4 regions of the Streptomyces sp. NPDC091289 genome follow, and region 1 is predicted to be linked to each of the others. Evidence: riboswitches for the same ligand, from Rfam matches in the RefSeq annotation. Region 1 holds a riboswitch; each other region holds the start of a gene.

Region 1 (5,823 bases):
GGTCCGGCGCGCCGGCGAGCGCCCGGCAGCAGCGCCGCGGGGACCAGTGCGAGCGCGGCCGTCGCGGCGAGCACCAGGAGCGCCGTCCCCATGGCTCCTTCCCACTGCTCCACCCGCCCGTCGCCGGCCGCGGGCAGCAGACCGGCGGCGACGGCGATGCCGAGGACGGGGCCGATGTTCACGGCGGTCTGCTTGAGGCCGCCCACCACTCCGGCGTATCCGGGCGGCGCGTCGCCCACCACGGTCCCGGTGGCCGTGACCATCACCGTGGCGTATCCGGCGCCCAGCAGCGCGAAGGCGGCCCCCATCGCCACCGGCCCGGTGCCCCGGTCGGTCCCGGCCAGCCCGACGATGCCGAGGACGACCAGCAGCGTGCCGCCGAGCGCGGTGGACCGCGCGCCCAGGACGCGCAGCACCCGCCCGGCGAGCGGCGCGCCGACGATCATCAGCGCCGTCATGGGCAGGGCTCGCAGAGCGCTGTCGAGCGGGTCGAGGCCCAGCGCGTACTGCAGGAAGTACGTGCCGGCGAACAGCGCGCCGAACATGCCGCTCGCGGTGAACAGCAGCATCACCATCGAGGCGGTGACCGGCACCGACCGCGCGACCGCCGCCGGTACCAGCGGATGGCGGCTGCGGCGTTCGTGGCGGACGAGGACGGCCGCCACGGCGGCCGAGCAGAGCAGTCCCCCCACCGTGCGGTGGTCGGCCCAGCCGTGCGGTTCCACCCCGGCGAGCGCGTTGACCAGGAGGGCGAGCGCGGCCGCGAGCAGGAGGGCCCCTCCCGCCTCCAGGCGGCGGGACGTGTTCCGGCCGGCGTCTTCCGGGACGCGGGCCGCCAGGCAGAACAGGCCGATCAGGAGCGCGATGGGCACGTTGACGACGAAGACGGACCGCCAGCCGAGCTGCGCCACCAGGAAGCCGCCGAGCAGCGGACCGGCGGCGGCGGCCACCCCGATGGCGCTGGTCCGCAGGGCGATGGGCAGGCCGAGCCGGTCCGGCGGGTAGACCTGGCGCAGCAGCGCCAGCGTCGCGGGCTGCAGCAGGGCTCCGAACACTCCTTGTACGGCGCGCAGCCCGATGACCCAGCCGACCGAGGGCGCCACGGCGATGCCCGCGGACGCGGCCCCGAAGCCGAGGGACCCGATCAGGAGCAGCCGGGTGTGGCCGTACCGGTCCCCCAGGCGTCCGGCGAGGACGAGCAGACTCGCCACCGCGAGGAGGTACGCCGTACTCGTCCACTGCACCTGGGCGAGGGGCGCGGAGAGATCACGCTGCAGGCTGGGCTGGGCCACGAGGAGGACGGAGCCGTCGAGCGCGACGATCATCGCCCCGGCGATACTGCCCGCGAGGGCGAGGCGGGGCCGGACAGGGGCGGTGGTGGGTACGGTCACGGGTTCGCCCGTCCGAGGTGGGCGTCGACGGTCCGGGCGATCAGCGCCGCGAGGCTCTCGTGGGCGCGCGCGTCGCCCGGCGAGGGGGCGCCGAGGGTGAGAGAAAGGCTTCCCCAGCTCCACAGTTGGGCGATGCCGTGGACGTTCGCCCAGAGTGCGGCGGCCACGACCTCCGGGGCAGGCTCGGGCCCGAGGGGCGGTTCCTGGGCGGTGTCCCGCCGGTGACGTGCGACCAGGGCGACGAGCGACGCGAACAGCGGGAGGGTCCTGTCCCGCAGCCTGGGCCGCCCGTCGGTCTCGTCGCCGCCGTCCAGCAGGTCGTGACGGAACATCAGCTCGAACATCGGGCGGTGTTCGACAGCGAATCCGACGTAGACGTCGGCGAGGTGGCGCAGCTGGACGCGCGGGTCGCCGTCCGGCCGGAGGGAGGTGTCGAGCCGGTCCTTCAAGGCGTCGAATCCGCGCCCCGCGATGGCGGAGAGCAGCGAGCGGTGGGTCGGGAAGTAGCGTCGCGGGGCGCCGTGCGAGACACCGGCGCGACGGGCGATCTCCCGCAGCCCCAACGCCGCGATGCCCTCGGTCGCCACCATCTCGACGCCGACGTCCACCAGTCGTTCCCGCAGCGGGGTTTCGTCTTCCATGAGGAACTTCTAGCATCATCGCGTAGACACTGTCTACTCGTGGGGCGGCAGGAGCTCCGGCCGTTCCGCGCCCGTTCGACCGGTCGTCACACAATCCCTGATCCCCGGTCAGGTCTCTCGCCTCGACTGTGCGGAGGCGGTGACCCAGATGTAACCGAATGGCGTAGAGAACACGGAACCACGGAGCGTCACAAGCCGTTCTTCTTCCCACTACACGGCCGCCGGTCCCGGCGATGCCGACCGAGGAAAGGAAAACGCCCTATGAAGAAGACAGTCGGGTGGGCCCAGGACGGCGACGACTGGACGATCACCGTGAACGGCACGCTGTATCGCGCGATCGAACGGCCGGCGGACGGCCGGGTGCACGACTACCTGGTGCGGGGCGACGACCTGTCCGCCGAGTGCCCGAGCCTGGGGCACGGGCTCGGCGCGATCCGGGCGCACGAGACCCGGCGCTGACACCCCGCCGGTCCGACGACGAGGTGCGGAGGCCGCCGCCGCCCGCGCCTCGACGTGGGCCCGTCAGCCCTCCGCGCCGTCGCCGTCCATGCTCTCCGGTGCCGGGCGCAGCAGATAGGTGTCCATGATCCAGCCGTGCCGTTCGCGGGCCTCCGCGCGCAGCCGGCTGATCCGGCCGGCGACCTCGTCGAGCGGGCCGGAGACCAGGATCTCGTCGGGGGTGCCGATGTACGCGCCCCAGTGGATCCACAGGCCCCTGCCCGTCAGATGGGTGAAGCTCTCGTGGCCGTCGAGCATCACGACGATGTCGACGTCGTTCCCGGGAAAGCCCTGGGCCAGACGCCTGCCGGGGGTGATGTGGATGGGGCGGCCGACCCCGTTCAGGGTGACGCGGTGGCGGGCGGCGAGGGCGGAGACGCTGCTGATGCCGGGGATCACCTCATGGCCGAATTCCACCGTGCCACGGCCCCGGATGTCGTCGAGGATCGCGAGGGTGCTGTCGTAAAGCGACGGGTCGCCCCAGACCAGGAAGGCGCCGCACTGTCCCGGCGCGAGCTCCTCGATGATCAGGCGTTCGCAGATGTCGGCGCGGCGGTGGCGCCAGTCGTGCACGGCCGAGGCGTAGCGCCCGCCGTCCTGCTGGGTGCGGTCCCGCCACGGGTCCTCGGCCTCGACGACGCGGTAGGGGCCGGTGAGGTGTTCGTCGAGGATCTCCCGCCGCAGCCGGGTCAGGGACTCCTTCTCCCTGCCCTTGCCGAGCACGAAGAAGACGTCGGCCCTGCGCATGGCCTTCACCGCGGCGAGGGTCAGGTGGTCGGGGTCGCCGGCGCCCATGCCGATGACGAGGATGTGGCGGGGTGCGTCGCTCATGTCGGCCGATCATGCCAGGAGCGAGGCGGGGTGGACTTACTAGGACGTCCAACTATATGTTCGTGAGCAGCGGGGTGACCGGTGCAGATGCGGTTGCCCTCAAGGCCCGTGGTGTCAGGGAAGCCGGTGCGATTCCGGCGCGGTCCCGCCACTGTGACCGGGGAGTTCGTCCTCGCAGGACACGCCACTGACGGTGAAGCAGCCGTTGGGAAGGCATGAGGACGGGCGTCGATCCGGGAGTCAGGATACCGGCCGCGGGATGTTCCGTGTTTCCACGAGGATGGAGCAGACACGCATGGCACCGGTCCGCATGCACGGCCCCGTGGGCCTCTCCCGGCGAGCGGTTCCCCCCGCCCCCTGACTGGCCCCACCGCCCTTCGCGTCCCGCGACGGCAGGCCCCTCCACGTCCGCGCGCACCGAACCGAACCGGTGTGCCGTGCGCCGGTGGCCGCCGCGCGCCATCCCCGGATCTCACCTGACGATCTCACCGACGAGAGCAGGCTTCCATGGTCCGCGAACTCACCCATTTCATCGGCGGCAAGCACACGCCCGGCACCTCGGGCACGTACGGCGATGTGTACGACCCCAACACCGGCCGGGTCCAGGCGCGCGTGCCGCTCGCCGACCGCTCCGAGACCGAGGCCGCCATCGCGGATGCCGCCGAGGCGCAGCGCGAGTGGGGCGAGTGGAATCCGCAGCGCCGCGCCCGGGTGCTGCTGCGCTTCCTCCAGCTCGTCGAGAAGGAGAAGGACGCGCTGGCCCGGCTGCTCTCCTCCGAGCACGGCAAGACCGTGGCCGACGCGCACGGCGACCTCGCGCGCGGACTGGACGTGGTGGAGTTCGCCGCCGGTGTCCCGCATCTGCTGAAGGGCGAGTTCAGCGACAACGCGGGGTCCGGGATCGATGTCCACTCGTTGCGCCGGCCGCTCGGCGTCGTCGCGGGCATCACCCCGTTCAACTTCCCGGCGATGATTCCGCTGTGGAAGGCCGCACCCGCTCTGGCCTGCGGGAACGCCTTCATCCTGAAGCCCTCCGAGCGGGACCCGTCGGTGCCGCTGCGGCTGGCCGAACTGTTCCTGGAGGCGGGTCTGCCGCCCGGGGTGCTCAATGTCGTCAACGGCGGCAAGGAGACGGTGGACACCCTGCTGGAGGACCCGCGCGTCAAGGCGCTCGGCTTCGTCGGCTCCACGCCGATCGCCGCGCACATCTACGCCACGGCCGCCGCCCACGGCAAGCGCGCGCAGTGCTTCGGCGGGGCGAAGAACCACATGATCGTGATGCCGGACGCGGACCTGGACCAGGCGGTGGACGCGCTGATCGGCGCCGGTTACGGCTCGGCGGGCGAGCGGTGCATGGCGATCTCGGTGGCGGTGCCCGTGGGCGAGGCCACCGCCGACGCGCTGGTCGCCCGGCTCACCGAGCGGATCGCCGAGCTGCGGATCGGCCGCTCGGACGACCCGGACGCCGACTTCGGGCCGCTGGTGGGCCGCGACGCGGTGGACCGGGTCCGCGGCTATGTCGACCTCGGCGTCGAGGAGGGCGCCGAACTGGTCGTCGACGGACGCGACTTCACCCTGGAGGGGCACGAGGACGGCTTCTTCGCCGGTGCCTCGCTCTTCGACCGGGTCACCCCGGACATGCGGATCTACCAGGAGGAGATCTTCGGCCCGGTGGTGTGCGTGGTCCGCGCGGCCGACTACGAAGAAGCGCTGCGACTGCCCTCGGAGCACCCGTACGGCAACGGCGTCGCGCTCTTCACCCGCGACGGCGACACCGCACGCGACTTCACCCGCCGCGTCGACACCGGCATGGTCGGCGTCAACGTGCCGATCCCGGTGCCGGTGGCGTACCACACGTTCGGCGGCTGGAAGCGGTCCGGCTTCGGCGACCTGAACCAGCACGGGCCGGACGCCATCCGCTTCTACACCCGTACGAAGACCGTCACTTCGCGCTGGCCCGCCTCGGGTATCCGGGACGGCGCGAGCTTCACGATTCCGACCATGGGATGAGTGCCGTGACCACGCTCCTCACCGACGACCAGCTCGCGGTCGTCGAGACGACCCTGGACTTCGCCCAGGAACACCTGGCCCCGCACGCCGTGGCCTGGGACCAGGACAAGCACTTCCCGGTCGACGTCCTACGCAAGGCGGCGGGGCTCGGCCTCGGCGGCGTCTACGTACGCGATGACATCGGCGGCTCCGGGCTCTCCCGCTCCGACGGGGTCCTCGTCTTCGAAGCCCTGGCCACCGGCTGCCCGTCCATCGCGGGCTATCTCTCCATCCACAACATGGTCGGCTGGATGGTCGACCGGTACGGCACCGCGGACCAGCGGGGCCGCTATCTGCCGGAGCTCTGCACCATGGAGCAGCTCGGCAGCTACTGCCTGACCGAACCGGGCGCCGGCTCCGACGCCGCCGCGCTGCGCACCCGCGCGGTCCGCGACGGCGACCACTACGTGCTG
Region 2 (5,823 bases), on a different contig from region 1:
TTCAGCATGTCGGTGACCTGCTGCTCCAGCGCGTCGTCGAAGAGCTCCGGCTCCTCCTTGCGGACGGTGTCCACGACCTCGAACGCGAAGTTCATGTGCATCGTCTCGTCACGGAACACCCAGTTGGTGCCCGTGGCGAGACCGTGCAGCAGACCCCGCGAGCGGAACCAGTACACGTACGCGAACGCGCCGTAGAAGAACAGCCCCTCGATGCACGCCGCGAAGCAGATCAGGTTCAGCAGGAAGCGGCGGCGGTCCGCCTTCGTCTCCAGCTGGTCGATCTTCTCGACCGAGTCCATCCACTTGAAGCAGAACTGCGCCTTCTCACGGATCGAGGGGATCTCCTCGACCGCGTCGAACGCCGCCGCCCGGTCGTCCGGGTCGGGCAGATAGGTGTCCAGCAGCGTCAGATAGAACTGGACGTGCACGGCCTCCTCGAAGAGCTGCCGCGACAGATACAGCCGCGCCTCGGGGGAGTTGATGTGCTTGTACAGCGTCAGCACGAGGTTGTTCGAGACGATCGAGTCACCGGTCGCGAAGAACGCCACCAGCCGGCCGATCATGTGCTGCTCACCCGGCGACAGCTTGGCGAGGTCGGAGACGTCCGAGTGGAGGTCGACCTCCTCCACGGTCCAGGTGTTCTTGATCGCGTCCCGGTAGCGCTCGTAGAAGTCCGGGTAGCGCATGGGGCGCAGGGTCAGCTCGAAGCCCGGGTCGAGCAGGTTCTTGTTGTCGTCGGTGCTCATTACTGGCAGGCCTCGCAGGACTCGGGGTTTTCGAGGGAGCAGGCGATGGCGTCCGCGTCGGGAGCCGAAGCCTGCTGTACGGGAATGGGGGCGGCGGCGGCCGTCTGACCGGACGCGGCACGGGCGATCCGGGTCGCCGGGCGCGAACGCAGGTAGTACGTCGTCTTCAGCCCCTGCTTCCAGGCGTACGCGTACATCGAGGAGAGCTTGCCGATCGTCGGCGTCTCCAGGAACAGGTTGAGCGACTGGCTCTGGTCGAGGAACGGCGTACGGGCCGCCGCCATGTCGATCAGGCCGCGCTGCGGGATCTCCCACGCGGTGCGGTACAGCGCCCGCACGTCGTCGGGGATCCAGGCGAAGCCCTGCACGGAGCCGCTGGCCTCGCGCAGCGCCTCACGGGTGCGGGCGTCCCACACGCCGAGCTTCTTCAGCTCGTCCACCAGGTAGGCGTTGACCTGGAGGAACTCACCGCTGAGCGTCTCGCGCTTGAACAGGTTGGAGACCTGCGGCTCGATGCACTCGTACACCCCGGCGATCGAGGCGATCGTGGCGGTCGGCGCGATGGCCAGCAGCAGCGAGTTGCGCATGCCGGTCTTCGCGACCCGGGCGCGCAGGGCGTCCCAGCGCTCCGGCCAGTTCAGCTCGGTGTCGTAGTGGTCGGGGTGCAGCACACCGCGCGCGGCACGCGTCTCGGACCAGGCGGGCAGCGGACCGGAGCGCTCCGCGAGGTCGCAGGACGCCTCGTACGCGGCGAGCATGATCCGCTCGGAGATCTTCGTGGAGAGCGCGCGGGCCTGCGGCGAGTCGAAGGGCAGACGCAGCTGGAAGAAGACGTCCTGGAGGCCCATCGCACCCAGGCCCACCGGTCGCCAGCGGGAGTTGGAGCGCCCGGCCTGCTCGGTCGGGTAGAAGTTGATGTCGACGACCCGGTCCAGGAAGGTCACGGCGGTACGGACGGTGGCGTCCAGGCGCTCCCAGTCGATCGAGCCGTTCGCGACGAACGCGCCCAGGTTGACCGAGCCCAGGTTGCAGACGGCCGTCTCGCCGTCGTCGGTGACCTCAAGGATCTCCGTGCACAGGTTCGAGGAGTGCACGACCCGGCCCGGCTCGGCCGTCTGGTTCGCGGTCCGGTTGGAGGCGTCCTTGAACGTCATCCAGCCCTGACCGGTCTGCGCGAGGGTCCGCATCATCCGGCCGTACAGCTCACGCGCCGGAATCGTCCTGCGGGCCAGGCCCTTGGCCTCGGCCGCGCGGTAGGCGGCGTCGAACGCGTCGCCCCACAGGTCCACCAGCTCGGGCACCTCGGCGGGCGAGAACAGCGACCAGTCGGTGTCCGCGTCGACCCGGCGCATGAACTCGTCCGGGATCCAGTGCGCCAGGTTCAGGTTGTGCGTACGCCGCTGGTCCTCACCGGTGTTGTCGCGGAGCTCCAGGAACTCCTCGATGTCCGCGTGCCAGGTCTCCAGGTAGACCGCGGCCGCGCCCTTGCGCCGGCCGCCCTGGTTCACCGCCGCGACGGAGGCGTCCAGCGTCTTGAGGAACGGCACGATGCCGTTGGAGTGCCCGTTGGTGCCCCGGATCAGCGAACCCCGGGCGCGGATGCGGGAGTAGGAGAGGCCGATACCGCCCGCGTGCTTCGAGAGGCGTGCCACCTGGTGGTAGCGGTCGTAGATCGAGTCCAGCTCGTCCTTCGGCGAGTCCAGCAGATAGCAGGAGGACATCTGCGGGTGCCGGGTGCCGGAGTTGAAGAGGGTGGGGGAGGAGGGGAGGTAGTCCAGCCGGCTCATCAGCCCGTAGAGCGCGGCGACCTCGTCCAGCGCCCGCACCGACTCGTCCTCGGCGAGGCCGGCGGCCACGCGCAGCATGAAGTGCTGCGGGGTCTCGATGACCTGGCGGGTGATCGGGTGGCGCAGGAGGTAACGGCTGTGCAGCGTACGGAGACCGAAGTAGCCGAAGCGGTCGTCGGCGCCGTCCGCCAGCGTCCGCTCGACGAGCTCGTCCAGCGCCGTGGAGTGCAGCTCCACGAACGCGGCGGTGCGGTCGGCGATCAGGCCCTCGCGGTGTCCGACGGCGACCGAGGCGGAGAAGGACGTCGCGCCCTGCCCCGCGGCCTCGTCCGCGATCGTGCGGGTCAGCAGCCGGGCGGCGAGCCGGGAGTACGCCGGGTCCTCGGAGATCAGCCCCGCGGCGGCCTCGGTGGCCAGCGAGCGCAGCTCGGCCTCGTCGGAACGGGCGTTGCGCCCGCGCAGCGCGGCGGCCGCGACCCGGCCGGGGTCGGTGTCGGGCAGATCGACGGTGAGGTCGGTCAGGGTCCGCAGCAAGGCGGTCCCGGGTCCGTCGTTCGGGGCTTTACCGGCCGTGGTGGACGCTGCGGACTCGGCGGATTCGGTGGCTGAAACCGGATCGGCGGGCGCGATGGTCACTGGGCTTTCCCTCGCTCGGCAGGGGGCCGGCGGAAGGCGGGGAAGCCGGGCAGCGCGAAACCCCGGGCAGGGCAGCACAGCTGACGGCGTCCACCGGCCTATCCGCGAGGCCCGGACGTCTGGCGTCCGGTTCGGTCGAGCCGGACGCGCTGTCGACAGGTCTTCGGACTTCAGGTGTGCAAAAGCACACTGATCACACCGTTGCGGGACAGTTCCGGATTCGCACCGGATTCCCCTGCGACGACAGCGAGGTCGAGCATACATGTGGGGGCCGCCAGATGCTGCGGCCCCCACATGTTGTGTCGCGACGATTTAATACGCCCCTCAGGAGACCGCCCCCAGCTCCAGCCGGAAGGTCATGAGGCGCAGGCCCGGCACCGGTTCCCAGTCCCGTTCGGGGGTCCGCACAAAGCCGAGCCGACGGTAGATCCTATGGGCCGAGAGCATGGCCGGCTGCGTCGACAGCACCAGTCCCCGGACGCCTTCGGTGGACCGGGCGCGCTCGACGCACGCCCGCACGAGGGCCTCTCCCACGCCCCGGCCGCGCCCCGCGCGGGCCACGGCCAGCATCCGGAATTCGGCCTCGTCCGGACCGGCGATGTCGCGCCACGGAGTGCCGGGAGCGGCATATGTCACACCCCCGAGCACCGTCCCGTCCGTGTCGAGTGCGACCAGCACCTCGGCCTCGGCCGCCCGCTGTTGGACCGCCCGCAGTTTGAGCAGATACGGGTCCTGCGGGCCGTCCAGCAGATCGTCGCCGAGATACGCCTCGGCGATGATCTCGCCGAGCACGGCGTACTCGCCGGGCTCCGCCACCCTGATCGTCAGATCCATCAGCCACTCGCTCCCACGTCGTTGTTCGGGGCGCCGTCGCCCACCGGCGGCAGGTCGCCGCGCTCGACCGGCTGCCGCCCGGAGGCCTCCCCGGCCGGCGGCAGCACCCGGTCCAGCTCGTGGTCGTCGGCGCGGTGGGCGAGCAGCGAGGCCGACCGCAGCGTCGCCCGGTCCACGTCCCGGAGCGTCCCGCTCACCGTGACCACGAGTCCCGCCTGCTCCCGGGCGTACGCGTGGCCCGACTCCGTGGCGCGGTACCACTGTTCGCCCTGCCGCTCGCAGGTCACCAGGGGCTCCTGGCCGCCCTCGGGCGCGGGATTCTCCGTACAGTCGGCCACGGCGGGCGGGCGGCGCTCCACCGACAGCCGGATCTGCCCGCCCTCGGGCGTGGTGTAGACGCTGCCGAACCCGTCGTCGCCGATCACCCCGACCGACTGGTGGGCCAGCGTGTACCCCGGGACCTCGGTCACCCACACATGCTCCGTGAGGGTCTGCGCGGCCCGTGCCCGCGCCTCCAGCTCCGCCCGGTCGGGCGCCGGAGCGGTCGAGCCGCTCCGCCCCGCCGCCTCCGAGCCGGGCGCCCGCTCGGTGCCGCAGCCCGTCGCCGCCGCCAGGGCCAACGCCAGCGTCATGGTCAGGAGTACGGGCCGGAGCCGGGGCCGCCGGGAGCGCGATGTCATGGGCACATCCTTTCGTACGGTGGAGGCTCCGCGCACCGGGAAATCGAACGGCGGCGGGCGGCGGACGAGCCCGTACGAGGCACGAGAAGGGGCCGCCGCGCCCCGGGAAGGGGTGCGGCGGCCCCGGCCCGGCCGGTGGCGCTCAGCAGCAGCGGAAGCCCTCGCGCGGATCCGCCTCGCGGGCGTCCGTACGGCTGCGTTCGAAGGCGCGGCGGGTCATCACCGGCGCGTCCGGATCGTGGGTCCTCGCGTGCGCCACATAGCGGTCGTACGCCGACTCGCCGGTCAGCTCACGGACGTACCAGCGGATCCGTCCCGCCACCCGCCGTACGTCCGCGACGGTCATGACGGGCTCCCCGTTCCCGCGGCCTCCTTGCGGACGCCGCCCTCGGGGCCGACGCCGGCGGCGATCAGTTCGGCCTTCTCCTCCTTGGTCGCGATGAGCGAGGCCGGGGCGACGAGCTTGGACTCGACGTACGGCGCCTCGTGGAGCTTCACGCTCTCCGGGTCGCGGATGGCCTTGTAGCAGACCCGCCCGGCGTCGATGAGCACCACGATGATGAGGAGCGCGAAGAGCGCGCACAGCACCCCGTCGACGGTGGAGTTGGTGACGACGGTCTGCATCTCGTCCATGTTCTTGGCGGGCGGCAGCACCTCGCCCGCGTCGATGCCCGCCTGGTACTTGTCGCGCTGGGTGAAGAAGCCGACCTTCACGTCCGGCGAGAAGATCTTCTGCCAGCTCGCGGTGAGGGTGACCGCCACGTCCCAGGCGAGCGGGACCGCGGTGACCCACGCCCACTTCAGCCGGCCGGACTTGACGAGCAGGGTGGTGCAGACGGCCAGCGCGACGGCCGCCAGCAGCTGGTTGGCGATGCCGAAGAGCGGGAAGAGCTGGTTGATGCCGCCCAGCGGGTCGTGCACGCCGACCCAGAGGAAGTAGCCCCAGCCGCCGACCACGACGGCGCTGGCGAACCAGACGCCCGGCTTCCAGCTGATCTCGCGGAACGGCTTGTAGGCGTTGCCCAGCATGTCCTGGAGCATGAAGCGCCCGACCCGGGTGCCGGCGTCCACGGTGGTGAGGATGAAGAGCGCCTCGAACATGATGGCGAAGTGGTACCAGAACGCCTTCATGGCCGTTCC
Region 3 (5,823 bases), on a different contig from region 1:
GCGCGGAGTACGGGACGTCACGGGAGCAGTCTTGCCCCTGACGGCCCGAAAGCCCAAACGGAAGGCGTTTCACCGGTACGTGAAAGGTTCCCCCGGTGCGACGGCAAGGGGGAGAGTTCACCCCATCGGCTCACATCAGGGGCGTGAGGAAGCGTCGCAGGGTCTCTTCGTAGCGGGCCGGGTCGGCGTTCCACATCGACGCATGCGGAGCCTGCGGTACGGCGTGGAGGCTGACCAGATCCGCGCGGCGGGCGGCGAGCTCACGGGAGGCCGCCCAGGGGGCGATCGTGTCGTCCGGGCCATGCAGGATCAGGGTCGGGGTGCGCAGGGAGGCCGGTGCGGAGGTCTCCAGCACCGGGGCGGTGCTCATCCCGGTGCGGCCCTGGGCGGCCCGGACGGCGAGCGGCAGCAGGGCGGCCGGGACGCCGCGGGCGGCGGCCAGGGCGCGCAGGGTGACCGGCCAGTCCAGTACCGGGGAGTCGAGGACGAGGCCGCTGATGCGGTCGCGGAGCGGGGACTCGACCGCGGCGTACAGGGCCGCGGTGGCGCCGGTGGACCAGCCGTGGAGGATCACGTTCCGCGCGCCGTGGCGCAGGGCGTGGCGGAGGGCGGCGTCGAGGTCGCGCCACTCGGAGGCGCCGAAGTGGCCGAGGCCGTCGGCGGGGCGCGGGGCTCCGGGGTCGCCCCGGAGGGCGAGGTCGAGCACGGGGAAGCGCTGTCGGTGCAGGAACCCCATCAGGTTCATGGGGTGGGCCCGGGTGGTGCCGAGGCCGTGCACGGTGATGACCCAGGTGTCGCGCGCGCCGGGGACGTACCAGGCGGGCAGGGTTCCCAGCTCGCCGGGGATCTCGACCTCCTGGTGGTCCAGGCCGAGGTCGCTGCCCGGGTCGCCGCCGTACAGCGCGGGGGTGAGCCGCACCTTCGCGCCGGGTTCGAGGATGCCCTGGCCGACGCTCTCCAGCCTCCGGACGACGGTGTCGGCGGCCTGGGAGGCCCCGTCGACGACGGGTCCGACGACCGCGTGGACCCCGGGTCCGGCCAGTCCGTAGGTGCCGGGCCGGAGCGCCGAGAAGGAGCGGGTCAGGGTGACCCGCCCGGACGCCGCGGCGTGCACGGTGAGTCGGCGGTCGGCGGGGAGGGGACGTCCGGGCGCCGCCTTGAGGGCGACGTCGCTGGCGTACCGGCCGGCCGCGACCGCTGCCGCACCGACGCCGAGGATCGTGGTGACGGCCGTTGCCGTCGCGGTTACCGGGCGCACCGCTTCAGTGTCGTGGGGCGGGAGGCGGGCTGCCAGCGGACGGGGGCCGTCCGAGCAGGAGCCGGGCTGTCGGCGGACGGGGGCCGTCCGGGCGGGCGCGGCCTCCGTCGGCCACAGGCGCGGGGGGGGCTCGGGGAGCTCAGGAGGGCTCGGGGGGCTTGGGGGGGCTCGGGGGCGCCTGTCAGCCGGGCTGGCCGTACCCCTTGAGCGCTTCGGTCACCTCGGCCAGCTGGGCCGCGTCGAGCAGGGCCGGGGTGCGGCCGGGCACGGAGCTCGCGGTGAGCCAGAGGCGGCACAGCCACTCCAGTTGGGCGGTGCGCTCGTAGGCCTGGTCGAGGGTGTCGCCGTAGGTGACGGTGCCGTGGTTGGCGAGCAGGCAGCCGGTGCGGTCGCGCAGGGCCCCGAGCATGGCGTCGGCCAGTTCCGGGGTGCCGTAGCGGGCGTAGGCGGCGGTGCGGACCGGGCCGCCGAGGATGGCGGCCGCGTAGTGGACCAGCGGCACCTCGGTGACGAGGGTGGAGACGGCGGTGGCGTGCACGGCGTGGGTGTGGACCACGGCGGCGGCGTCGGTGGCACGGTAGACCGCCAGGTGGAGGGGGAGTTCGCTGGTCGGCCCGAGGTTCCCGAGGACCTGGCGTCCTTCCAGGTCGACGCCGACCGCGTCCTGGGGTCCGAGCCGGTCGTAGGGCACCCCGCTGGGCGTCACCAGGACCAGGTCGCCGACGCGGGCCGACACATTGCCCGAGGTGCCGACGACCAGGCCGTCCGCCGCGCTGCGGCGGGCCGTCGCGACGACGTTCCGCCAGGTCTCTCGGACAGATTCCGGGTGCTGCTCGCTCATGGGGCGAGCGTAGGCGCGAACGCGCGCAACCGGAACGTCACATGGGGAGTGACGGGGATCTCTTCCGGGCTCCGAACGACCGCTCAAAATGTTCGCCAACGGGCGGCAAAGGGCAGTCCACGCCGCGCCCCACGGGCATCCCGCAACCACTCCCGCACACAAGCGGAAGCGACCCACTCCGCTTGGGGTCACCACAGCGCCCTGCCCAGTTCATCTTCCGTTCACTCAGGTTGCCTACGGTCCACGAGCCACTGACGTCGAACGATTGCCTGGGTAAATGGAACACATCACGCTGCTGCTTGCGATTGTGGTCGTGACAGCTCTCGTGTTCGATTTCACGAACGGTTTCCACGACACCGCCAACGCGATGGCTACCACCATCTCGACCGGCGCCCTGAAGCCCAAGACAGCGGTGGCGATGTCCGCCGTTCTCAACCTGATCGGCGCGTTCCTGTCGGTGGAGGTCGCCAAGACGATCTCCGGCGGGATTGTCAACGAGGACGGCCTCAGAACCGAGGTCATCTTCGCGGCGCTCGTCGGCGCCATCCTGTGGAATCTCCTGACCTGGCTGGTCGGCCTGCCCTCCAGCTCCTCCCACGCCCTGTTCGGCGGTCTGATCGGCGCCGCGGTCATGTCGGCCGGCTGGTCCTCGATCAACGGCGGCACCGTCGTCACCAAGGTGCTGCTCCCGGCGATCGCCGCCCCGCTGGTGGCCGGCCTCGCCGCGATGCTGGCCACGCGGCTGACGTACCGGATCAACCGGAACGTCACCGACCCGAACCAGCTGAAGTCGACGGCCAAGGGCTACCGGGCCGGACAGATCGCCTCCGCCGGTCTCGTCTCGCTCGCCCACGGCACCAACGACGCCCAGAAGACGATGGGCATCATCACCCTGGCCCTGGTCACCGGCGGCGTCCTCGCCCCCGGCTCCAACCCGCCGCTGTGGGTCATCGTCTCCGCCGGTGTGGCCATCGCGCTCGGCACCTACCTCGGCGGCTGGCGCATCATCCGCACCATGGGCAGCGGCCTGACCGAGCTCAAGCCGCCGCAGGGCTTCGCCGCCCAGACCAGTGCGGCGACCGTCATCCTGGCCTCCTCGCACCTCGGCTTCTCGCTCTCCACCACGCAGTCCTGCTCCGGGGCCGTGATGGGCGCGGGCCTCGGCCGCAAGGGCGGCGTGGTCCGCTGGTCCACCGCCACCCGGATGTTCATCGCCTGGGGTCTGACGCTGCCGGCCGCGGGTCTGGTCGGCGCGGGCGCCGAGTTCCTGACCAAGCAGGGCACCTGGGGCATCACCGTCACCGCGATCCTGCTCGTCGGCGGCTCCTTCGCGATCTGGCTGGCCTCGCGCCGCCAGCCGGTCGACCACACCAACGTCAACGACACGGCCACCGGCGACGACGAGCCCCAGGGCGTCGTCACCACCGCCATCGCCGCGGTCCAGCCGCCGCCCGTCGGCGGCCCGACCTCCGACCTCATGACCACCATCCCGGCCCCGGCCACGGCGCCCGACGACCCGGCCCGGCCGCCGGCCACGGTGTAAGGACAGATCCGCATGAAAATCGACTGGGCAGCTCTCGCCTCCGTCTTCGGTGTCAGCCTTGTGGTCACCGTCGCGCTGGTCGGCCTCTTCACCCTGGGCATCGTCGCCCTCTCCAAGCAGTCGGCCACGGCCGGAAGCAGCGCCGCCGGCGGATCGGTCGCGCTGGCGCGCACCGGCGCGTACGCCTGCTTCGCGCTGTGCGTGGCGGCGGTCTCGTACGGGATCTATCTGATCGTCGCCTGACCCCGTTCCACCGCACTTCCTCGGGCCGGACACACCTCGTGTGTCCGGCCCGATGTGCGTCTGCGCACACTGGAGCTCCGCAGGTCAACAGCAAGTTGACTGCCGTTCTCGCAGCGTGGTGGACTGCCGGAGCCATTTACGGCGACAGAAGAGGAAGCCGGTGAGAATCCGGCGCGGTCCCGCCACTGTCACCGGGGAGCACTCCCCCACACCGGATGTCACGGCCCTCTCAACGAGGGCTGGAAGGCCGGGGGAACTGCGGATCCGGGAAGCCAGGAGACTCTTGTCGCCGGTCACGTCGAACCAGGGCGCGGACCCTGAGTGAGGACATAAGCCATGCCCGGCCGCCGTGCGCCGCATCCTGTGCCTCGTCCCGTACCTCTTCGTGCCGGAACGCCTCTGCCCACGGCGGCCTGAGCCGTGCGTGCCGACCGCGTCTTCGCGTACGGCGCCACGGCCGGGCTGATCGCCGACGCCCTGCTCGGTGACCCCCGGCGCGGCCACCCCGTCGCCGGTTTCGGCCGCGCCGCCGCGCGGGTGGAGTCCCTGCTGTGGCGTGACGACCGGGGCCGGGGCGCGCTGCACACCCTCGTCTGCGCCGGCGGCGCCGTGGGGGCGGCCGCGCTGGCCGCCCGCGCCGTACGGGACCGCCCCGCGCTCGCCGTCGCGCTGACCGCCGCCACCGCCTGGTCCGTCGTCGGGGGTACGTCGCTGGGCCGGGAGGCCCGTGCCATCGGCGGCGCGCTGGCCGCCGGGGACCTGGAGGTGGCCCGGGAGCGGCTGCCGCATCTGTGCGGGCGCGATCCGCACTCCCTGGACGGGCCGCAGATCGCCCGCGCCGTGGTGGAGTCGGTCGCGGAGAACACCTCGGACGCCGTCGTCGGCGCGCTCGTGTGGGGGGCGATCGGCGGGGTGCCGGGGCTCGTCGGGTTCCGGGCCGTGAACACGCTCGACGCGATGGTCGGTCACAAGTCGCCCCGCCACCGCCGTTACGGCTGGGCCTCGGCCCGCCTGGACGACCTCGCGGGGTGGCCCGGGGCCCGGCTGACGGCCGCGCTGGCCGTCGCGGGCGGCGGGCGGCCGTCGGACGCCGTACGCGCCTGGAAGGCCGACGCGGGACGCCACCCGAGCCCGAACGCCGGGCCGGTGGAGGCCGCGTTCGCGGGGGCGCTCGGCGTACGGCTGGGCGGGACGCTGGCGTACGCGGGGCGCGTCGAACACCGGCCGGTCCTGAACGGCGAGTCCGGGCGGGAGGTGCGGGGCGCGGACATCGAACGCGCGGTACGGCTGTCGCGCCGGGTGAGCACGCTGGCCCTTGGGGTGTGCGTGGCGGGGCGGCTGGTCGCGGGGCACGTGCTCGCGGGACGGTCGTCAGCAGGACAGACAGGGCAGAAGCGGGGACGGGCATGAGCGGTGGACTGCTGGTCGCGGGAACCACATCGGACGCGGGCAAGAGCGTCGTCACGGCGGGCATCTGCCGGTGGCTGGTGCGCCGGGGCGTGAAGGTCGCGCCGTTCAAGGCGCAGAACATGTCCCTGAACTCCTTCGTGACCCGGGAGGGCGCGGAGATCGGGCGCGCCCAGGCGATGCAGGCGCAGGCCGCCCGGGTGGAGCCGACGGCCCTGATGAACCCGGTCCTGCTGAAGCCCGGCAGCGACCGGTCCAGCCAGGTCGTCCTGATGGGCAAGCCGGTGGGCGAGATGAGCGCCCGGGGCTACCACGGCGGGCGGCAGGAGGCGTTGCTCGGGACGGTCACGGACTGCCTGGAGCAGCTGCGGGCGAGCTATGACGCGGTGATCTGCGAGGGGGCCGGGTCGCCCGCCGAGATCAACCTGCGGCGCACCGACATCGTGAACATGGGGATCGCGCGGGCCGCGAAATTCCCTGTGCTGGTGGTCGGGGACATCGACCGGGGCGGGGTCTTCGCCTCGTTCTTCG
Region 4 (5,823 bases), on a different contig from region 1:
ACCGGCCCGGACCGGCGCCGAACCGACCGCACAGCGGCGTACCCCCGGAGGCACCTCGTGATCGAGCGGCTGCTGCCCGCCGACGTGTCCTGCGCGGACACCCGCGCGGAGACCGTCCCGGACGGAAACCTCTTCCCGGAGGAGGAGGCGCTGGTCGCCAAGAGCGTGGCCAAACGCAGGAACGACTTCGCGACGGCCCGCGCCTGCGCCCGGCGCGCCATGGCCGGACTCGGCCTGCCGCCGGTGCCCGTGCTCCACGGCCACCGGGGAAGACCGCTGTGGCCCGAGGGAATCGTCGGCAGCCTGACCCACTGCGCCGGGTACCGGGCGGCGGCGCTGGCCCGTGCCAAGGAGGTGCTGTCACTGGGCATCGACGCGGAACCTCACGCCCCGCTCCCCACCGGCGTAAGGGAGTTGGTGACGCTGCCCGCCGAACGCGAGCGGATCGGTCCGCCCGCGCCGGAGGGCTCGGACGACATCCACTGGGACCGGGTGCTGTTCAGCGCCAAGGAGAGCGTCTTCAAGGCCTGGTATCCGGTCACCGGCCTCGAACTCGACTTCGCCGAGGCCGACCTGACGTTCCATCGGATCGACGGTCAGGACAGCCGGGACGGCAGTAGTCTTCCGGGCGGCGGTGACGGTCCTCGGGGCGGTGCCGCCGCCGACGGTGCCTTCGCCGCACGTCTGCTGCTCACCGACCCGGCGCTGCCGACGACGCTGCACGGGCTGTGGCGGATCGAGGACGGCATCGTCGCCACGGCCGTGCTGATCCGGCCCGACTGGCGGGACAGCGAGGTGCCGTGACGTTCAGTCGGCCGGGGGAGCGGTCAGGGGGCGGCCCAGTCCCACGTTCCACCGGCCCGACCGCCCGCTGAGTTCGGTCAGCGTCAGCGGGGCGACGTCCAGCCGCCAGAACGCCTCCGGCGGCAGCCGCAGACCATGGACGACCGCCGCCCGGACGACGGCGGCCTCGGCCACCGCCAGGAAACCGGTGCCGGGTGCGTCCGGTCCACCGAGGGAGTCCAGCCACCGGCCGACCCTCCCGACCAGGTCGCACAGCGACTCGCCGCCGTGCGGAGCCGCCGAGGGGTCGCCGAGCCAGGCGGCCACCCGCTCGGGCTCGGCGGCCGCCACCTCGTCGAGGCGGCGGCCGGCCCAGCGCGCCAGGTCCCAGCCGGCCGGGGCCGGTTCGGCCCGGGCCGTCAGACCGAGCGCTTCGGTGGTCTCACGGCACCGCTCGGACGGGCCGCTCAGCACGAGCCCGGCCGCCGGCACCGCGCCGGCCGCTGCCCGCGCACGCTCCCGGCCGGACCGGTCCAGGGGGGCGTCGCCGTCGAAGCGGGCCTCCCGGAGCGCCGCGTTCATCGCCGGTGAGATCAACATCACCCGTACTGTCATGTCCCTGCCCTCACTCCTTCACCATGGGCCCCAAAGGCCTGCCGTCCCAAGGGATCCGTGCTCGGCGGCCCCGCAGATTGGACCATGGCGGCACCTGCGTACAGGCGGTATGGTCACGTCGACCATGACGAGGGTGTGACGGAAGTCCGGTGAGAATCCGGCACGGTCGCGCCACTGTGAACCCGCATCCGTGCGGGGAAGTCAGACCCGGCACCTTCGTCCGAGGCACCACGACAGGGACGCGTGTTCCCACAGGAGGTACTGCGATGGCACAGTCCGCCGTTCCCGCAACCGGGACATCCGCGATCGCTCCGATCTCGGCGAAGGCCATTGCCCCGTGGGCGGTCTTCTTCGGCATTCTCATGCTCGTCCTGCTCTACTTCGTCGGCGCCGAACAGGGCGCCACCGCGCTCATCTCGGGCGAAGGCGTCCACGAGTGGGTTCACGACGGCCGTCACCTGCTCGGCTTCCCCTGCCACTGAGGCACCTGAGGAACCAGGGAATCAGCGGACACGGGAAGCAAGAGAAAACAGGAAACCATCGTGAACTCCATATCTGTCAGAGCTCTGCTCGTGCGCGGCATGCTCGCGGGCCTGATCGCGGGTGCGCTCGCGCTCGCCGTCGCCTACTTCCTCGGTGAGTCCCAGGTGGACGCGGCCATCGCCCTCGAAGAGGCCCACAGCCATGACCACGGAGGCGGCGAGGAACTGGTCAGCCGCACCATGCAGGCGACCGGCGGACTCGCCACCGGCGTCCTGGTCTTCGGCGTCGCCGTGGGCGGAATCGCCGCCCTCGTGTTCTGCTACGCGCTGGGCCGCATCGGGAACTTCGGCCCCCGGGCCACGGCGGCGCTGATCGCGGGTGCCGCCCTGCTCACGGTCTACGTCGTGCCGTTCCTGAAGTACCCGGCGAACCCGCCTGCCGTCGGCAACCCCGACACCATCGGCAAGCGCACCGCCCTGTTCTTCCTGATGGTCGCCCTCAGCGTGCTGCTGGCCGTCGCCGCCGTCATCATCGGCAGGCGGCTCGCTCCTCGCCTGGGCAACTGGAACGCGACCATCGCGGCCGTCGCCGGCTTCGTTCTGCTGATCGGTCTCGCCTACGCCTTCCTGCCCTCCTTCGACGAGGTGGGCAAGGACTTCCCGGCCGGCCTGCTGTGGGAGTTCCGGCTCTCGACGCTCGCGGTCCAGGCGACGTTGTGGAGCGTCTTCGGCATCGTCTTCGGCTACCTCACCGAACGGCTCCTGACGCCCGCCGTCCCTGCGGCGACGCCCCGCACCGCGAGTGCGGTGAACTGAACGGGCCGTGCGTACGGACGCGCGTGCGTGAGGCACACGACAGAACCCGCCGGACACGCCCCGGCGGGTTCTGTCGTGTGCGGGCAGGGCGAAGGAGGGGTAGGGGTAGCAATGTTCATTAGCAGCGTTACGCCTTCGGGGTAGCGCTGCTAACGTCATGGTGTTAGCGTTGATCCCATCGGGTTTCACGGGACCGCCGCGACCCCAGTCGCCAGGAGCACTGCCATGACCGAACGGACCATGACCGAACAGTTCGCATCCGACGCCCCGCGCCGGGTGGCCGTGGTCACCGGGGGATCCCGGGGCATCGGCCGCGAGAGCGCCGAGCGGCTCGCCGCCGACGGGTTCGCGGTCGTCGTGAACTACGCGGGCAACCGGACCGAGGCGGAGGCCGCCGTCGCCGCCATCACCGCCGCGGGCGGTGAGGCCCTCGCCCATCAGGCGGACGTGGCCGACGAGGTCGCCGTCGCGGCGCTCTTCGACGCCGCAGAGGCGGCGTTCGGAGGCGTCGACGTGGTGGTGCACGCGGCGGGCGTCATGGCGCTCGCGCCGCTGGCCGAGCTCGAACTCGACACGCTCGACCGGATGCACCGCACCAACATCCGGGGCACGTTCGTCGTCGACCAGCAGGCCGCCCGGCGGCTGCGCGCGGGCGGGGCCATCATCAACTTCTCCAGTTCGGTGCTGTCGCTGTCCCTGCCCGGCTACACCGCGTACGCCGCGACCAAGGGCGCCGTCGAGGCGATGACCCTGATCCTCGCCCGCGAGCTGCACGGCCGGGACATCACCGTCAACGCCGTGGCGCCCGGGCCGACCGCCACCGCACTGTTCCTGGACGGCAAGGACGAGGAGACCATCGCGCGGATGGCCGCCCAGCCGCCGCTGGGGCGGCTGGGGACCCCGCAGGACATAGCCGAGGTGGTCTCCTTCCTCGCCGGCCCGGCCCGCTGGGTCAACGGCCAGGTGCTGCGGGCCAACGGCGGCATCGTCTGAGCGCCGCCGTGCCGCTTGATAGCGTCCGTCCGGTGAGTACGAGTACCCGGACACGCATCCTGGAAGTGGCCGCCGCCCTGGTCAGGGAATCGCCCGACGGCGACATCTCCACGCGCGCCGTGTGCGACGCGGCGAAGGTCGGCGCGCCGGCCCTCTACCGCCACTTCGGCGACAAGGAAGGCCTGCTGTCGGCCGTCGTCGACCACGGCTTCGAGCAGTACCTGGCGACGAAGCGGGACCGCGGCGAGACGACGGACGCCGTGGAGGACCTGCGTCGGGGGTGGGACAGTCATGTCGCCTTCGCCCTCGACAACCGCAACCTCTACCGCCTCATGAACTCACCGGCGATGCGCACGCCGCCCGCCGCGGCGCTGGAGTCCCACCGGATCCTGACGGGGGACCTCGAACGGGCCGCGGCCCAGGGCCGGATACGCGTCGCGCCCGAGTTGGCCGCCCAGATGATCATGTCGGCCAATGTGGGGGTGTCGCTGATGCTCGTGTCCCGCCCGGCGACGTTCGACGACATCGAGGTGTCCCACCGGGTGCGCGACGCCCTGTACGCGACGGTGCTCACGCCCGACGTGTCGCCGAGCACCCCGCCGGACGCCGAAGTCCCCACGGCGGCGGCCCGGTTGAGCGCCCTGCTGCGGCAGGAGCACGGGGCGGGTCTGAGTACTGCCGAGGCGGCGCTGATGAAGGAGTGGCTCGACCGGGTGGCGAACGCCCGCCCGGACACCTGATCCGGAGCACCGAGCCGGACCGCGGGGGTCGTGGGAGTGGTGGTCATCAGGGCGCGGGGGAGGGCGCATCGTGATCGCGCAGGCCGTCCTCGGTGCGGCGCGCCGCGTTCCCGACGATCTGTTCGAGGTCCTTCTGTACGTCGGGTTCCGTGCTGCCGTGCGGTGCGTACGCGGACACCGTGAGCACGAGGTCGCCGTTCCACAGGAGGAGGGTGCGGCCGGGGCGGCCCTGGTCGTCGGCCGGTATCGCGTAGGCGGCGTCGTGGACCTTCTCGGGCCCCCGCCCGTGGGCACGGTCGAGATTCTCCTTGAGGCGGTACGCGTGGCGGGCGGGCTCGGTGTCCTCGTACACGGAGGCGGTGGTGCTGAGCTTCCAGAATGTGCCGTCCGGGGCCTTCAGGTCCGCGAGGCAGCCGGTCCGGCGGTAGAGCGGCCGCGCACCGTTCTCGCCGATGTCCTCCCGGGCGTCGGGGGAGGCGGAGTCGGTGGAGCTGCCGAGAGCGAAGCCCTCGGCGGGCGCCGCGCCCGCGAGGAGGTCGCACGGGGTGCCGGTCCAACTGTGGGCCCCCGGCGGGCGGGCGGTCAGCTTCGCCGTTTCCCCGTTCCTCCCGTCGCCGTCACCGTTCCCGCCGCCGGAGCAGCCGACCGAGGCCGCCACCGCCAGTCCGATGAGCGCGGCCGACCGCGCCCGGCGTAATGCGGCACTCCTGGATCCCTGCATCTCCCCACCCCTTCGTCCTGGAGATCACATTGTCCGATGCCCGTACCGGCGGGTAAAGGAGACCGGGCCCGCACCGATGGGTGCGGGCCCGGCAGGTGGAGCGGGGCGACGGCTCAGGAGTGGGTGGCTCCGGGGCCGAAGTCGCCGGTGAGGGCGGCCGCCATCCGCAGGTGCGGCGCCGCGTCGGCGGTCCGCCCCTGGCGCTCCAGCGTCCGGCCCAGCATGAGGCGGGCGTAGCTCTCCACCGGGTCGAGCTCCAGAACGGTCCGCAGCTCCTCCTCGGCCTTGCCCAGTCGGGCGGAGTGGTAGTAGGAGCGGGCCAGCAGCAGCCGGGGCGCGACCTGCTCCGGCACCTCCTCGACGAGTCCGCCCAGGATCCGCGCGGCCGTCAGGTACTCCTTGGCCTCGAAGAACATCTGCGCCCGGTCCCACCGGTCGGCGGCGGTGCCGAACTCGTAGTAGGTCTCGGTCTCGCTCACGTGTCCTCCTTCGTGTGGTGCGGCCCGTCTCCGGACCGCCCCGCCGTACGTTCAGCCATGACAACACCGCACAATGGTTGAACATTCCACTAAAATTCTGGCGTGGGACCCGGTGCTCCACGCCCCTACGGGAATAGGTTGAGCGCCATGAGCAATCTCGATCGCCAGGCGACGCCCTCCGTCTGCGGAGGGCG

What was found. A riboswitch is a leader RNA that binds a small molecule or an ion and turns the genes downstream of it on or off. The one in region 1 is predicted to bind cobalamin.
Region 2: another riboswitch for cobalamin. It lies ahead of ACIQPT_RS29995 (ribonucleoside-diphosphate reductase subunit alpha); the one in region 1 lies ahead of ACIQPT_RS19000 (CoA-acylating methylmalonate-semialdehyde dehydrogenase).
Region 3: another riboswitch for cobalamin. It lies ahead of ACIQPT_RS12145 (cobalamin biosynthesis protein); the one in region 1 lies ahead of ACIQPT_RS19000 (CoA-acylating methylmalonate-semialdehyde dehydrogenase).
Region 4: another riboswitch for cobalamin. It lies ahead of ACIQPT_RS01180 (CbtB-domain containing protein); the one in region 1 lies ahead of ACIQPT_RS19000 (CoA-acylating methylmalonate-semialdehyde dehydrogenase).

Annotation. Positions count from the first base shown of each region.
Region 1 is NZ_JBIVUT010000013.1:101,229-107,051, reverse strand. It holds gene ACIQPT_RS19020 (MFS transporter) at 1-1,391, opposite strand, end outside; gene ACIQPT_RS19015 (TetR/AcrR family transcriptional regulator) at 1,388-2,032, opposite strand; gene ACIQPT_RS19010 (hypothetical protein) at 2,294-2,491, shown strand; gene cobF (precorrin-6A synthase (deacetylating)) at 2,555-3,361, opposite strand; cobalamin riboswitch at 3,435-3,633, shown strand; gene ACIQPT_RS19000 (CoA-acylating methylmalonate-semialdehyde dehydrogenase) at 3,869-5,371, shown strand; gene ACIQPT_RS18995 (acyl-CoA dehydrogenase family protein) at 5,368-5,823, shown strand, end outside.
Region 2 is NZ_JBIVUT010000026.1:22,083-27,905, reverse strand. It holds gene ACIQPT_RS30000 (ribonucleotide-diphosphate reductase subunit beta) at 1-746, opposite strand, end outside; gene ACIQPT_RS29995 (ribonucleoside-diphosphate reductase subunit alpha) at 746-3,169, opposite strand; cobalamin riboswitch at 3,306-3,441, opposite strand; gene ACIQPT_RS29990 (GNAT family N-acetyltransferase) at 3,494-4,003, opposite strand; gene ACIQPT_RS29985 (hypothetical protein) at 4,003-4,683, opposite strand; gene ACIQPT_RS29980 (YbdD/YjiX family protein) at 4,826-5,029, opposite strand; gene ACIQPT_RS29975 (carbon starvation CstA family protein) at 5,026-5,823, opposite strand, start outside.
Region 3 is NZ_JBIVUT010000008.1:7,821-13,643, reverse strand. It holds gene ACIQPT_RS12165 (alpha/beta hydrolase family protein) at 131-1,258, opposite strand; gene ACIQPT_RS12160 (class II aldolase/adducin family protein) at 1,440-2,099, opposite strand; gene ACIQPT_RS12155 (anion permease) at 2,377-3,642, shown strand; gene ACIQPT_RS12150 (hypothetical protein) at 3,655-3,885, shown strand; cobalamin riboswitch at 4,034-4,168, shown strand; gene ACIQPT_RS12145 (cobalamin biosynthesis protein) at 4,306-5,295, shown strand; gene ACIQPT_RS12140 (cobyric acid synthase) at 5,292-5,823, shown strand, end outside.
Region 4 is NZ_JBIVUT010000001.1:286,686-292,508, reverse strand. It holds gene ACIQPT_RS01195 (metallophosphoesterase family protein) at 1-61, shown strand, start outside; gene ACIQPT_RS01190 (4'-phosphopantetheinyl transferase) at 58-804, shown strand; gene ACIQPT_RS01185 (histidine phosphatase family protein) at 808-1,398, opposite strand; adenosylcobalamin (AdoCbl) riboswitch at 1,525-1,619, shown strand; gene ACIQPT_RS01180 (CbtB-domain containing protein) at 1,665-1,880, shown strand; gene ACIQPT_RS01175 (CbtA family protein) at 1,941-2,696, shown strand; gene ACIQPT_RS01170 (SDR family oxidoreductase) at 2,937-3,689, shown strand; gene ACIQPT_RS01165 (TetR/AcrR family transcriptional regulator) at 3,722-4,429, shown strand; gene ACIQPT_RS01160 (hypothetical protein) at 4,476-5,150, opposite strand; gene ACIQPT_RS01155 (tetratricopeptide repeat protein) at 5,264-5,629, opposite strand; gene ACIQPT_RS01150 (pirin family protein) at 5,777-5,823, shown strand, end outside.